Regions from separate parts of the Bacillus sp. JZ39 genome, predicted to be linked through region 1. Evidence: predicted binding sites of a transcription regulator. Region 1 holds the regulator's gene; each other region holds the start of a gene.
What was found. Region 1 encodes LexA, which represses DNA repair genes until DNA is damaged. Its sites were predicted from a motif close to CGAACATATGTTCG; they were not measured.
Positions count from the first base shown of each region.

Region 2: the regulator LexA is predicted to act here: its motif matches at 3,292-3,305, upstream of uvrB (excinuclease ABC subunit UvrB).
Region 3: the regulator LexA is predicted to act here: its motif matches at 2,352-2,365, upstream of ruvA (Holliday junction branch migration protein RuvA).

Region 1 covers NZ_CP096389.1:1,883,808-1,888,583, forward strand. The annotation lists gene M1D65_RS09525 (YndJ family protein) at 1-67, shown strand, start outside; gene M1D65_RS09530 (hypothetical protein) at 157-471, shown strand; gene pghL (gamma-polyglutamate hydrolase PghL) at 695-1,453, shown strand; gene M1D65_RS09540 (YndM family protein) at 1,480-1,929, opposite strand; gene fosB (metallothiol transferase FosB) at 2,138-2,572, shown strand; gene lexA (transcriptional repressor LexA) at 3,111-3,728, opposite strand; gene yneA (cell division suppressor protein YneA) at 3,878-4,195, shown strand; gene M1D65_RS09560 (YneB family resolvase-like protein) at 4,214-4,776, shown strand, end outside.
Region 2 covers NZ_CP096389.1:3,403,310-3,408,085, forward strand. The annotation lists gene uvrA (excinuclease ABC subunit UvrA) at 1-1,220, opposite strand, end outside; gene uvrB (excinuclease ABC subunit UvrB) at 1,228-3,213, opposite strand; gene M1D65_RS17475 (CsbA family protein) at 3,399-3,629, opposite strand; gene M1D65_RS17480 (PEP/pyruvate-binding domain-containing protein) at 4,073-4,776, shown strand, end outside.
Region 3 covers NZ_CP096389.1:2,610,183-2,614,958, forward strand. The annotation lists gene queA (tRNA preQ1(34) S-adenosylmethionine ribosyltransferase-isomerase QueA) at 1-444, opposite strand, end outside; gene M1D65_RS13455 (DUF2905 domain-containing protein) at 474-674, opposite strand; gene ruvB (Holliday junction branch migration DNA helicase RuvB) at 667-1,671, opposite strand; gene ruvA (Holliday junction branch migration protein RuvA) at 1,682-2,287, opposite strand; gene bofC (sporulation cell-cell signaling protein BofC) at 2,426-2,938, opposite strand; gene M1D65_RS13475 (MFS transporter) at 2,986-4,293, opposite strand; gene iolG (inositol 2-dehydrogenase) at 4,364-4,776, opposite strand, start outside.

The DNA.
Region 1 (4,776 bases):
TGGAATAAAATTTCTAACTGTTCATTACAGCATTACACATATTAACCAGCCTATTGAAAGAACCTAACACAAAGAAGAAGCTTCGTCTGCCAGTTGTAATAGATGAACTGTTTTAAAAAAATTCTGCGCCGCATCAAGACAGGAAAGGAAGGGTTTATGGTGTTTTATATCAGTTTATTTCTGATTCTTTGGCTGGCTGCGGGGTTTGCAGTGGGAATGAAACAAGTGTATGTCGATCAGCTGTTTGATAAAGCTGTGATCGAAAGGCTGGAAAAAGAAGCGAATGATCATGGACACGCTGACCGGATGATCAAACAGCGCGCCCTTTATATTGCAGCAGTGACATTAAGCGGGTTTATTTCTGTTTATTATGAAATGAAAACAATCCCGCAAAGGCGAAACATAAGAAAAATTGAAAAAAACATCATGAAATTAAATCAAGTAAAAAAACGAAGAATGAAGAGAAAATAAAAATGCACAGGCCAAAGGGCAGGTGCATTTTTGTTTTGTATGGAAATGGGGGAGGTGGTGCCAGCTTACTTTTAATAAATTCAAAAATGAGAAGAACAGCGCCCGGGCTAATGGTATATAATATTGTGAATTTAACAAAAATTTAACAAGGAGGACAAGAGAATTCGTGCTAAAGCCTCAAAGAGACCTACATCCTGTTGATTTGGACTTAGAGGCGGAGTAGATGAAACCGGCCAAAGTATCCCTGCTCCGCCGTTTGCTCCATTCCTTGAAGCATGTTGATTGTAACATAGCCAAACGTTTTCCATCAACTATTAAAATTGTAAAATTATTGTTTATTTTTATGGTATTTGCTCCGATTTCTTCAATTTATGCTGAAGATGTATATCAGAATTTTGAGGAATTAAAAAACAATGAAGATCCTTCTGATTACGACATTGTTACGAAAGAAACCGGAAGCCCTGTTCTTGTTTTAGCTATTCACGGAGGAGGTATTGAAGGCGGGACAAGTGAAGTAGCGAGAGAGCTCAGCAAAGAGTACTCGATGTATTTATTTGAAGGCTTAAAATCGGCAGGAAACTCAGTCCTGCACATTACGAGCACGCACTTTGATGAACCTCGGGCCCTTAAAATGACGGGAAATCATGAATATGTCATTTCATTACACGGGTACGCAGAAGAAGATCAGCAGATCGAAGTCGGCGGTACAGATCGCGTAAGAGCGGCAGATTTAGTTGAGAAATTGCAGCATGCCGGTTTTCCTGCTGTATTGCTCAATACGGACCATCCGCATGCGGGCGTTAGTCCGAATAACATTGCAAATAAATCAAAAACAGGTTTAAGTATCCAGATAGAAATGAGCACAGGCTTTAGAAAGTCTTTGTTCGGCATCTTTTCTTTAAAAAGCAGAGCTGTTACTCAAAATGAGAGGTTTTATAAGTTTACAGAAGTGATGTTCCGTTTTCTCAAAAATAGCTACTGAAAAATAGGAGGCGATAAGACAGCCTCCTATTCCTTATGCTTCTCTTTCGTTTCGGGAAATAGCTCGTCCGCGGCTTCCGTTTGATACTGCAACGTGTTATCTCTCGCTGACAGTTCATTTCGGAAATTTTCATCAAGCACATTTTTCAGTAAATACCGATGAAAAAAGTATTCAAAAACAGTAAGACAGGCAGCGGAAAGGAGAGCTGCTCCAAATGGTGAGAAATCGTTTCTTGTTTGGGTTAAAACAAATACCCAAAGAATAACGAATGAAAGGCCAAAGTCAGCCAATGAAGCTGTAATATTGTTTGTTCTGGGTAAGACGAGCATGTCACCAGAAAGATAGGAAACAAAACCTAAGAAAAGTGCAATAAACATCACACTTAAAAAGGATGCGTGATAGACTCTGTCCAAAATCACATATAAAAGGGCGAGAGTGAAAGCAATCTTTGAAGCAAGCGCAATGATATGTTTCATTTGACCACCTAAATTGTTATTTTTTGAAGAAAATTCTTGGGCGTAAACAAATGATAAATAATGCAATTCAAAACCATTCATAATGGTCATGTTACTATTTTAAACAGTCCGTTTTTGTTTACACTGGTATTTTTTTTCAGCAGTATGAAACTTTCTTATGAAAAAAGACGTATATGTGGATGATCAGCTTTCAAGGGGGGAATGATTTGTGGAGATAAAAGGAATCAATCACTTGTTATTTTCAGTTTCGCATTTGGATACATCGATTGATTTTTATCAAAAAGTGTTTGATGCAAAGCTTTTGGTAAAGGGAAGAACAACTGCATATTTTGACATGAACGGCATCTGGCTAGCGCTTAATGAAGAACCAGACATCCCGAGAAATGACATTAAGCTTTCTTATACCCATATTGCTTTTACAATTGAAGATCATGAATTTGAGGAGGTATCAGCTAAATTAAAAAGACTTCATGTCAATATTCTGCCTGGCAGAGAACGAGATGAACGCGATCGAAAATCAATTTATTTTACCGACCCTGACGGCCACAAATTTGAATTTCATACCGGAACCCTTCTAGACAGGCTTCGATATTACAAACAAGAAAAAAACCATATGCACTTTTATGATGAAACGGCCTTTTGATATCACACACCATATTTCATATAAGGTTAAATTTAAAGAAGGGTGTTGGTGGAGACTTTATGTTTGGGGAAGGTTTCTACCCGATTAGTTCAACGATGCCATATCTTTTGAACTGCACAAGTGATTGGGTGCAGGTGAAATTGAAATACATATTACATTTTATATGAAGAAAGCAAGCTGTTTTAACAGAGTGTTGAACTACCTAAACTATGTACTAAATTTTCAGTTATATCAATTGCCTCGCCCTTTAATAAATATAAAACCGCATCCTTCCACGACCTAAAAAATGAAACGTTTTTAAGAAGATAGCGTCTAATATTCTAAACGTACATATTTTGAACAAAAGTTTCCTGAAGGAAAGAAAATTTCTTGACTTCAACAATTGTTTGGTGGATAATTATGGTGTAAACATGATGTTCTTTTTCCTCCTATTCAGGCTCGCACCCAAAAGTCAGGGCGAGCCTGCTTTTTTTGAACAACAAACCCCCTCTCCGTAAAGGAAAAGGGGGTTATTTCATGCATCTGATAGATCAATAGATTAATGGACGGTTCTGAACACGCCAATCACTTTCCCTAGAATGCTGACATTCTGCAAAATGATAGGTTCCATCGTTGGGTTCTCAGGCTGCAAGCGAATGTGTGTATCCTCTTTATAGAATCGTTTTACAGTTGCTTCATCATCTTCTGTCATCGCAACTACAATTTCCCCATTGTTCGCTGTGTTTTGCTGTTTAACGATGACATAGTCCTTATCGAGAATACCAGCATCTATCATACTGTCTCCCATAATCTCCAGCATAAATACATGCTCGTCTGGAGGAACCATGCGGTCAGGGAGCGGAAAATATTCTTCAATATTTTCTACTGCAGTAATAGGAGATCCCGCCGTGACTTTACCGATGACTGGTACATTAACGACCTGGCTTTGCGGAATGTCTACTTCTTCATCAAGAATTTCTATTGCTCTTGGTTTTGTCGGATCCCGTCTGATCAGCCCTTTTGTTTCCAAGCGGGCCAAATGGCCGTGGACAGTAGAGCTGGACGCAAGCCCGACAGCCTCTCCGATCTCTCTCACGGAAGGCGGATATCCTTTTGATTTAACCTCTGCTTTAATAAAACGGAGGATATCAAGTTGCCTTTTTGATAGCTTCGTCATTTTTCGCACCTCAAAACGTCGATTTTAAGAAGATTATAGCATGATTTTCCTTACAGTACAAACATAGGTTCGAAAAAACAATTGACAGAAACGTTTGTTCGTATATACTGAAATTATAAAAATGCGAACAAACATTCCTGTTGGAGGTTATGATCATGAGTAAAGAATCTATTATTTTTGTCGGTCTGTTCACAGTGATTTTGAGCGCGGTTATCCTTATGCTGTCATATACAAGCAGCGACCAAGAGCTTAATCAGTATGTTAAAATAGAAGTCCAGCAAGGCGACACACTCTGGTCAATTGCTGATCAGGTAGCCGATACAAAAAAGATAAACAAAAATGATTTTATTGAATGGGTAGCTGATAAAAATCAACTTCAAACCTCTGATATCCAGCCGGGTGATGAGTTAGTGATCCCATTGAAAAAGAAGCATCAGGATGCATATGAATTAGCAACTGTAAGATAGAGAGGAAAGAGAGATAAAATGAAAGCACTCATTTATGCCCGTGTAAGCACAAATAAAGAACAGCAGGAAACGTCATTAAAACGGCAGGAGGAGGAGCTTACGGCCATTGCAGCGGAGAACGGCATGGAAGTGGTCAAAGTGATTTCAGAAAAAGCCAGCGGATATGAAATGGATCGGGATGGTGTATTTGAGCTGCTTGATGAGATTAAGAACGCTGATATTGATGTCATTTTGGTTCAGGATGAGACAAGGCTCGGACGGGGAAACGCAAAAATCGCACTGCTCCATTGTATTTATAGAGAAGGTGTGAAAGTCTATACAACGGCTCATAGAGGTGAACTGGAGTTATCGGAGGCTGACTCAATGGTCTTGGAAATCGTCAGCATTGTGGAAGAGTATCAGCGAAAGATTCACAACATGAAAATCAGACGGGGAATGAAACGTGCAGTAAAAAACGGTTTTAAACCGCAAAAAAACTTAAAAAACCAACATGGGAACAGTGGAAAAGAAAAAATAGAGGTGCCAATCTCAGAGATCGTCCGCCTGAGAGCGAATAAACTGACGTTTGCTGAAATCGCGGC
Region 2 (4,776 bases), 1.5 Mb from region 1:
GGACAAGACTTCTGAGACATATACTGCTCCATTTGCTCACGTATGAAATCGGAGCCTGTCTCCTTATAGCGTCTTTCAATGTTGCGCAATACGCCTTCAAATTGAATTTCACCTTCGCGGATTTGTCCAAAATCATTTTCATATCGGAAATAAATCAGGTCATCTCCGCTGCCGTACAGCACTTTATCCAGTTGATGCTTCGGCAAATCTTTGACCGGCACATCCATATCAATCCCGTAGTGGGTGCAGACTGCCTCAAGCAGCTGAGGATAATATTGTGAGCTGATCGGTGTCCAAGGGGCGACCGCATTCTCCTTCAATGACAAATCTTGATTGGGGATGACAAGATCGGCATCCACTTCAAGCTTCATTCCGAGACCGTCACACGTCGGACACGCCCCGAACGGACTGTTAAACGAAAACAGACGCGGCTCAAGCTCACCAATTGAAAATCCGCAGTGCGGACAGGCATGATGCTCGCTGAACATCAGCTCTTCCTCACCGATGACATCGATCATAACCCGTCCTTCACCTAAACGGAGCGCCGTTTCCAATGAATCAGACAGCCGGGCTGCCACGCCTTCTTTCACGACAATCCGGTCAATGACTACCTCAATGGAATGCTTCTTGTTCTTTTCTAATTCGATATCGTCGGAAAGCTCAGCCATCTCGCCGTCAATTCTGACTCTGACATAGCCTTGTTTTCTAATCTGTTCAAGCACTTTGACATGAGCGCCTTTTCGGCCCGAGACAATCGGCGCCAGCACCTGAAGCTTCGTCCGTTCCGGGTATTCCAGAATTCTGTCCACCATTTGCTCGATGGTCTGGGATGTAATCTCAATTCCGTGCTCCGGACAATGAGGCTTCCCTACTCTCGCATATAAAAGACGCAGATAATCATAAATCTCAGTTACCGTACCGACAGTAGACCTCGGATTACGGCTTGTTGTTTTCTGATCAATGCTGATGGCGGGAGAGAGCCCCTCAATTGCATCCACATCAGGCTTATCCATTTGCCCTAAAAACTGGCGGGCATAAGCAGACAGCGACTCGACATACCGTCTCTGTCCTTCAGCATATATCGTGTCAAAGGCAAGGGAGGATTTACCTGATCCGGACAAACCCGTGACAACGACAAGCTGATCTCTCGGAATCGTTACATCTATATTTTTCAGGTTATGCGCCCTGGCTCCCTTCACCTCTATCCGATCCATAGCCATTTGTTCATCATCCTTCCGCTTTTAGCTCTAAAAGTAAATCGCGAAGCTCCGCGGCTCTCTCAAAGTCAAGCGCCTTGGCGGCTTCCTTCATTTCATGCTCCATCTGTTCAACGACTTTCTGGCGTTCTTTCTTCGTCATTTTCGACAGCTTCGGCGCGGCTTTTGTTTTGTATTCCGCTTTATCCTCAGCTGCTACTGTGGCACGAATGACATCGCGAATTTCTTTATTTATCGTTTTCGGCGTAATGCCCTGCTCTTCATTAAACCGCTCCTGCTGCTCGCGGCGGCGTTTTGTTTCATTAATCGCAATTTCCATAGACTTCGTTATTTTATCGGCGTACATAATGACGCGGCCTTCCGCATTTCTCGCTGCCCGTCCGATGGTCTGGATCAGCGACCGCTCCGAACGAAGGAAACCTTCCTTATCCGCATCCAAAATCGCAACAAGGGATACTTCGGGAATGTCCAAACCTTCCCTCAGCAGGTTGATGCCGACAAGCACATCGTACTTGCCAAGGCGCAGGTCGCGGATAATTTCAATCCGTTCAAGCGTCTTGATTTCAGAATGCAGATAGTTTACTTTAATGCCGATTTCCTTTAAATAATCGGTCAGATCCTCTGACATCTTCTTTGTCAAAGTTGTCACAAGCACCCGTTCATTCCGCTCTATTCTAGCTTGAATTTCGCCGATCAAGTCGTCAATCTGACCTTCGATTGGACGGACGTCAATAAGCGGGTCAAGAAGCCCCGTCGGACGAATGATCTGTTCGACCATTTCATCTGTATGTTCAATCTCGTACGGCCCTGGTGTTGCGGATACATACACGATATTGTGCATATGCTTTTCAAATTCCTCAAAACGAAGCGGACGGTTATCAAGCGCTGATGGAAGCCGGAAGCCGTGATCCACGAGCACCTGTTTCCGCGCCTGGTCTCCGTTAAACATGCCGCGCACCTGGGGAATTGTCACATGCGACTCATCCACCACGATCATAAAATCGTCTGGGAAATAATCAAGAAGCGTATACGGCGTTGAACCTGGAGGCCGCAGAGTCAAATGTCTTGAATAGTTCTCGATGCCGGAGCAGAAACCCATTTCACGCATCATTTCAAGATCATATCTTGTCCGCTGCTCTAAACGCTGCGCTTCAAGGAGCTTTCCGTTTTCATGCATGACCTTTAGCTGCTCCTCAAGCTCCTTCTCGATATTTTGAATCGCCTTCTCCATTTTCTCGGCCCGCGTTACGAAGTGGGAAGCCGGGAAAATCGCAACATGATCTCGGTCGCCGAGAATTTCTCCTGTCAGCGCACCCACTTCCCGAATCCGTTCGATTTCGTCACCGAAAAATTCAACTCTGATACAATGCTCATCACGGGATGCCGGAAAGATTTCCACTACATCCCCGCGCACACGAAATGTACCGCGCTGAAAGTCGATATCGTTGCGGGCATATTGGATGTCTACAAGTTTTCTGAGCAGCTCATTGCGCTCAATTTCCATTTCAGTCCGCAGTGACACGACCATTTCCCGGTATTCCTCAGGCGAACCGAGGCCGTATATACAAGACACACTCGCAATAATAATGACATCTCTGCGCTCAAACAAAGCTGATGTGGCGGAGTGTCTCAGTTTATCAATTTCATCATTAATACTAGCGTCTTTCTCTATAAATGTATCCGTTTGAGGCACATACGCCTCCGGCTGATAATAATCATAGTAGCTGACAAAATACTCGACAGCATTGTTCGGAAAAAATTCCTTGAACTCACTGTAAAGCTGTCCAGCAAGGGTTTTGTTATGGGCAATCACGAGAGTCGGCTTATTGACTTCTTTAATCAAATTAGACACCGTAAATGTTTTCCCAGTTCCTGTCGCACCCAGCAGAGTCTGATGCTTCTTGCCCTCCTGAATTCCTTTCACAAGCTTTTCAATGGCTTTCGGCTGATCTCCCTGGGGCTGATATTTCGAGACTAACTCAAAGCGATCTTTCACAAAAATAAGCCTCCGTTTCTTTAACGAAATCTTCCTATAGATATAGTAACACAATGGAAAGCAAAATCACTAAAAATACGAACTAAAGTTCGGTGGTTTTTTATTTCCAGCTGTTTTTGTGTATAAAAAACCTGCTTTTAAATCGTAAAAGCAGGTATTCAGTCTTTATATTCATTATGTCCGATTTATTCTTCTTTTTTCTCTGCAGCTTTTTTGGCCATGTACAGTCCGCCAGCCACAAGAGACACAACATCTAATCCTACAATAAAATACGTTTCTGTATAGCCTTTTAAATAAGAGGCAAACAGCAATGCAGCTGTTAAAGCGATCGCCACATAATGATTAAAGGTGACTCTAGTAAATAGAACAACAAGCATAAAAGGGAAAAACAATGCAAAAACGGCTTTTGTAATCAACAAAAACCCTCCTCAGGGATTCTTCATCTGATCTGATTATAGTAAAAAATGAAGAATCGGACAATCGTGCATTCGCTCCCTCTCCTACACCATACCCCTTTTCAGCCAAAATCAATCACCATATTTGCATTTTGGTGCCGGTCAAAACTTATTCCATGGTGCCGCTGTTCTAATCAGCGGCACTTTTTTTATTACATCATCAAGTCCGCCGCCAGATTCCGAGAATAAAAGAAAATAGGCATACAGTACCAGTACGGCCGCATTTTTCAGGATAATATAACCAACTTAACTATTCATTTTATTTAGGACTTTCTGCGTTTGACAGCATTTTCCTGAAAACCTACAATTGAATGATAGTGTTTACTATCATTTTTTAAACACAGGCTCCGCAATAAAAAGACTAGAGAGAAAAACAAAAAATGAAGAAAAGAGGGGTTTCAAATATGTATTCTGTTTTATTTCGCCAGGCAGAAGAGTCCAGCCAGCTGGCTGGAGCAAAAGGAATGAATTTGATTAAATTGACCAAACACGGTCTTCCTGTTCCGGACGGGTTTATTATTCAAACGAATGCGCTCGCACGTTTTATGGAGGACAACCAGCTTCAAGAGACTAGTGAAAACGTCGAAAGCGGGATCATTTCTGGAACATTTTCGGATGAGCTGAAAGATGAGCTGACTAGTTCCTTTTATAAGCTTAGAGAATCATATCGATCCGTAGCCGTGCGTTCTTCGTCTGCTTCGGAAGATTTAGAAGGCGCCTCATTCGCGGGTCAATATGAAACCTACTTAAATATCAAAACAGAGGAAGAGTTTCTGGCTAAAGTGAAAGAATGCTGGGCCTCATTTTTTTCTGGGCGGGTCAGCAGCTATAAGAAAAAAATGAACAATCAAATCGCAGAGCCGTTAATGGGAATAGTCGTTCAGGGGCTGATCGATTCAGAAATGTCAGGTGTTATCTTCAGCCGCAACCCTGTTACCCATGATGATAGAGAGCTTTTAATCAGCGCCAGCTACGGGTTGGGTGAAGCTGTTGTTTCAGGAAGTGTTACCCCAGACACGTTCATTGTTAATAAATCTTCGTTTGAGATTCAGAAAGAAATAGGTGCAAAGGAAATCTACATGGAGTCTGCGGCAGAAGGAATTGCTGA
Region 3 (4,776 bases), 730 kb from region 1:
CATCTCTCCAAGGGATTCAAGCACCTCGTAGAAAATACCGTCATATTGAAATTCCATCTTTCTGCCGCCGTGCTCAAGCTCTTCCGTGCAGATTGCCTTCAATCTTCCGTCTCCAAATGTGACAACAGTTCCTTTTTTCACCCGTTTCGCCGGTTTGGCAAGTGTTTCCCATTTATCACCGGTTTCCTGTTTCAACAAAAGAAGTTCCACTTTCGCGCCGGTATCCTCTTTTGTGCCGAATAACCGCGCAGGCAGTACCCGGGTATTGTTCAGGACTAGACAATCGCCTTCGTTAAAGAAGCTGATAATGTGTTTAAACGAGCTGTCAGTAAGCTGCCCTGTATGTTTATCGAGCACCATCAGCCTTGAAGCATCACGCTGCTCCAACGGTACTTGTGCAATTAAACGTTCTGGTAGTTCAAAATCAAATAAATCGACTTTCATGATGATTTCACCTTTATTCTAGTCTTTTGTTATTTCATTCTGCCAAAAAGATTAAGCAAAATTGATAATACCACACTTATAATAATACAAGTGACAACCGGGAAGAAAAACGTGACATTTCCTTTTTTTACAAAAATATCTCCCGGCATCTTGCCGACAAAATGCAAAACTGCTCCGATAATAAGCAAAACAGCACCAAGAATCATAATGATCTTAGGAAATTCAGTCATATCGGGGAGCCTCCATTTGGAAATGATGATAAACGGCCGGTGTCACGATCCTTCCACGCGGCGTTCTTTGTATAAATCCAATTTGCAGCAGATATGGTTCATATACGTCTTCAATCGTATGCGATTCCTCGCCGATGGTAGCTGAAATCGTATCAAGGCCTACTGGGCCGCCGTTGAATTTTTCGATCATGCCCATCAGCAGCTTATGATCAATATGATCCAAACCGAGGCGGTCAACCTGAAGCCGCTCCAGCGCATTCTGAGAAATGTCTTCCGTAATCCTGCTGTCACCCAGCACTTGGGCGAAATCGCGCACCCTTCTCAGCAGGCGGTTCGCCACGCGGGGCGTCCCTCTCGATCTTCTTGCAATTTCAAGCGCCGACGGTTTATCAATCTCAACCTCGAATACATCAGCGGTTCTTGTGACAATATCCGCCAGTTCTTCTTGTGTATAGTACTCAAGGCGAGACATGACGCCGAATCTGTCTCTTAAAGGAGCCGTCAAAAGCCCCACCCTCGTCGTGGCTCCTACCAGCGTAAAAGGCGGAAGGTCGAGCCGAACCGAGCGGGCAGATGGGCCTTTGCCAATCACAATGTCCAGGCAAAAGTCTTCCATTGCAGGATAAAGCACCTCTTCGATCGATCTGTGCAGCCTATGTATTTCATCAATAAATAATACATCTCCCGGTTCCAGCGCCGTTAATATAGCAGCCAAATCACCAGGCCTTTCAATCGCAGGCCCTGATGTCGTCCGCAATTCCACTCCCATTTCATTAGCAACAATCGAAGCAAGCGTTGTTTTTCCGAGTCCGGGCGGCCCGTACAGAAGAACATGATCCAGCGTCTCCTGTCTCATTTTCGCCGCATCTATAAACACGCGCAAATTTTCTTTTACCTTATGCTGCCCGATATACTGTGCCAGATTTTGCGGCCTCAGGCTTTGCTCTATCACTGATTCATGGTTGTCTGCTTCACTTGAGACGAGCCGTTCATCCATGAACATCACCTTACTTTAATAGTTTTTGTAATGCTTTTTTCACATATTGGTCTGTTGTCAGCCCAATTTCTTCTTTAAGGTGAGGAAGCACCTTTTTGATTTCTTTTTCAGCATATCCGAGAACCCTGAGGGCTTCAAGTGCTTCTTCAAGAGCCGTTTCCGCTGTTTGCTTTTCAAGCCTTTCTTCATGATTAAACAGATTTTCAATCATTTCAGGCACAACATCTGCCAGCTTTCCTTTTAAATCTAGAATAATCTGGCGTGCGGTTTTCTTTCCTACTCCAGGAAACTTGACCAAAAAAGCTTCATCTTCATTTTCAATTGCTTGGATGACCGCTCCGGGATCACCCGAGCCCAAGATGGCAAGTGCTCCTTTCGGGCCAATTCCGGTCACGTTTAACAGCTTTGTAAAGAGCGCCTTCTCCTCTCTTGTTGAAAAACCGTAAAGCGAAAAAGCATCCTCTCTGATATGATGGTATGTAAAAATCGTTTCCTGGCTTCTCTCCTTATATATAAACGGATTCGGCGTGAAAATCTGATAGCCGATGCCGCCGTTCTCTATGACAATATATTGGGGAGATACATAATCAATCGTCCCTTTAACAAATTCAATCACGCAAATTCACCTCTTTGACTGTTCTTCATTGTACCATAAAAACAGCCAAAGTCTTATAGAAAAGTTAACATATGTTCGCTTCTCTCTCATTCTTTCACGAAAAAAAAGACATGAATACATGTCTTCAATCAGCGGACGTTACCCGCTGTATGTCTTCATATGTTCGATGACATCCTCAAACTCCGCTTTTGTCCGAAATGGAATGCCTTTCAGCAGATTTTTTTGCATATGGCTTTCCAGCCTTTCTAAATCAATTTGAAAAAAAGACTGAATCGGTTCGGAAGCTGGCTCAGGCCGCCCATGAAAAGTGGAAATCACTCCATTATCCGATACACCGATATACCCGTTGACCTTGCTGAGCGGAGATATATCGTCCATTTGCTTCCGGAAGAGCACATATCCCTTTTTTTGTTCCACAAGCGTCCATCCGGCATAAGCTGCCCAAAAATCATCCATAGAAAACACTTTTTCATGCTTATGCTCAATGCTGACATCGCCGTCCAAATACACCTTTTCAAGCTGCACATGCACCTGCAGCGGCTCATAGTGCTCCACTTCCGCGCCAAGTGCGCGGGAAGGAGCTCCTATTAAAAATACTGCCGCTGAGCAAAGAATGCCCAGCAAAAGATACGCCGTGCTGAATCGTTTCACCCTCTACACCTCTTTGCACACGTTTATGATTAGTTTGACCAAAGAGGCTACTGCTTAACCGTTTTATCAAAATTTGTCTGCACATTTTCCCTGACAAACCGTTCCTCCGTATACACACCTGTGCTTTGCTCAGAAATTGTCAAGAATCGCGTCAGAAAGGCACTGAAAAAATACAATGCCGCAAAGATCCAAATCACGCCGCCTGCACCGAGCGGCCCAATGAAAAGACTCACGATGCCCGGCGCGATAAACGCACATAAACCAGATCCCAAATTCAACACTGACATGGCAGCACCTTTATTATCAGGTGCAAGCGTCGGCAAAAGCGCGCTTAATGGAACGTACCCTGCTAAAGCCGCGCCGTAGCAGCAGGCGATAATCATGAGCACCCAATACTGATGCCCGATCAGCTGAGGCGTGTAATACAGCGCCAGCGTAAAAATACCGCATCCGACACCGCCAAACCACATGACCGTATTGCGCCAGCCAAGTCTATCTCCGACTGCACCGAAAATGATATTAAACACAATATTCACAAAAAACAGCGTCCCCCATATTTGCAGCCATTCCGAAACCGAATACCCGTATCCTGCTAAATAAGTAGGAAGAAAGATAGCAAATCCAAATTGTCCTATCGCATTAATCGTCTTGACCACTCCGCCGATGCCTACCTTTGGGTTTTCAAACATAATCGTAAATGCCTTCGACAGTTCTTTCCATTTCGGCTGATCTTGTTTTTGTATCGGAGTAAATTTATCTTTGTTAAAAAATAAGGCAAGAATTCCGCCTGCCGCCACAAACAGTAAAGCGCTCCAAAGCGTATTGATTTCTCCAAAGGCCGGAACTGCATAGCTGGAATAGAACGGGCCGAGCACGTTAAGGCCGCACGTAAACATAAACCAAAACCAGCCGACGGCTTTGCCGAGAATATTTTGAGAGGTGCTGTATGACACCCATACGAGAAAAGAGTATGCAAACAGCGGATATCCCAAGCCTCTAAGAGCATAGCTGCCCAAGAGAGCCGGATAATACATATGAGGAATCGCCCAGCCGATAAAAGCGGCCGAACCGAGGATAAATGCAAGCAATCCGACAGTCATCGTTTTTCTCGGCCCCCAAGTTTGGACAAACGTTCCTGAAAGCCAAGCTGAGATGGTGACAGCAATGCCGTACATGGTAAATAACGATGCGGATTGCTGCATACTGAGACCATGATCAACGAGAAAAGGAGACAGCCAGCCTTGTTCGAGGCCGTCTCCAACCATAAAGATGACAACGCCAATATAACCCCAAACCATGTGAGAAGGAATTCCGATTTTGTTCAAAACATTTCCTTTAGCATGTACTGTATTCATTTTCTCCACCGCCTACTTAAAGTATCAATGGAGTATATACCCAAGCTTGCTGAATTGTAATCCTGTTAGATTAAAAAGCGATTTTTTCAGTGTGCTCAATGCTGACAGGCATGCCAAAAGCAAGCGATTGCTGTGCTGCTCTGGCGATCCTTCCGGCCTGTAAACCGTCATTGCCGGTGCAGGGAGTCTCCTGGTTTGTGCCGATCGCTTCTGCAAAACGGAGAATCTCCTCCTCATATGAATCCTTATAGCGTTCAAGGAAAAAGAAATGCGGTTTATCCTTCATCACAAAATCAGCTGTTGACACCTCAACCGTTGTCGGCCTGCTATTGTCAGCCGCTGCAGAGCCTTTCGTCCCGAAAACCTCAACCCGCTGGTCATATCCGTACACAGCTTGGCGGCTGTTATCAATCACAGCCATGGCACCGTTTTCAAAAGTCAGTGTAATAACAGCTGTATCAATATCACCCAGCTCCGCAAAAG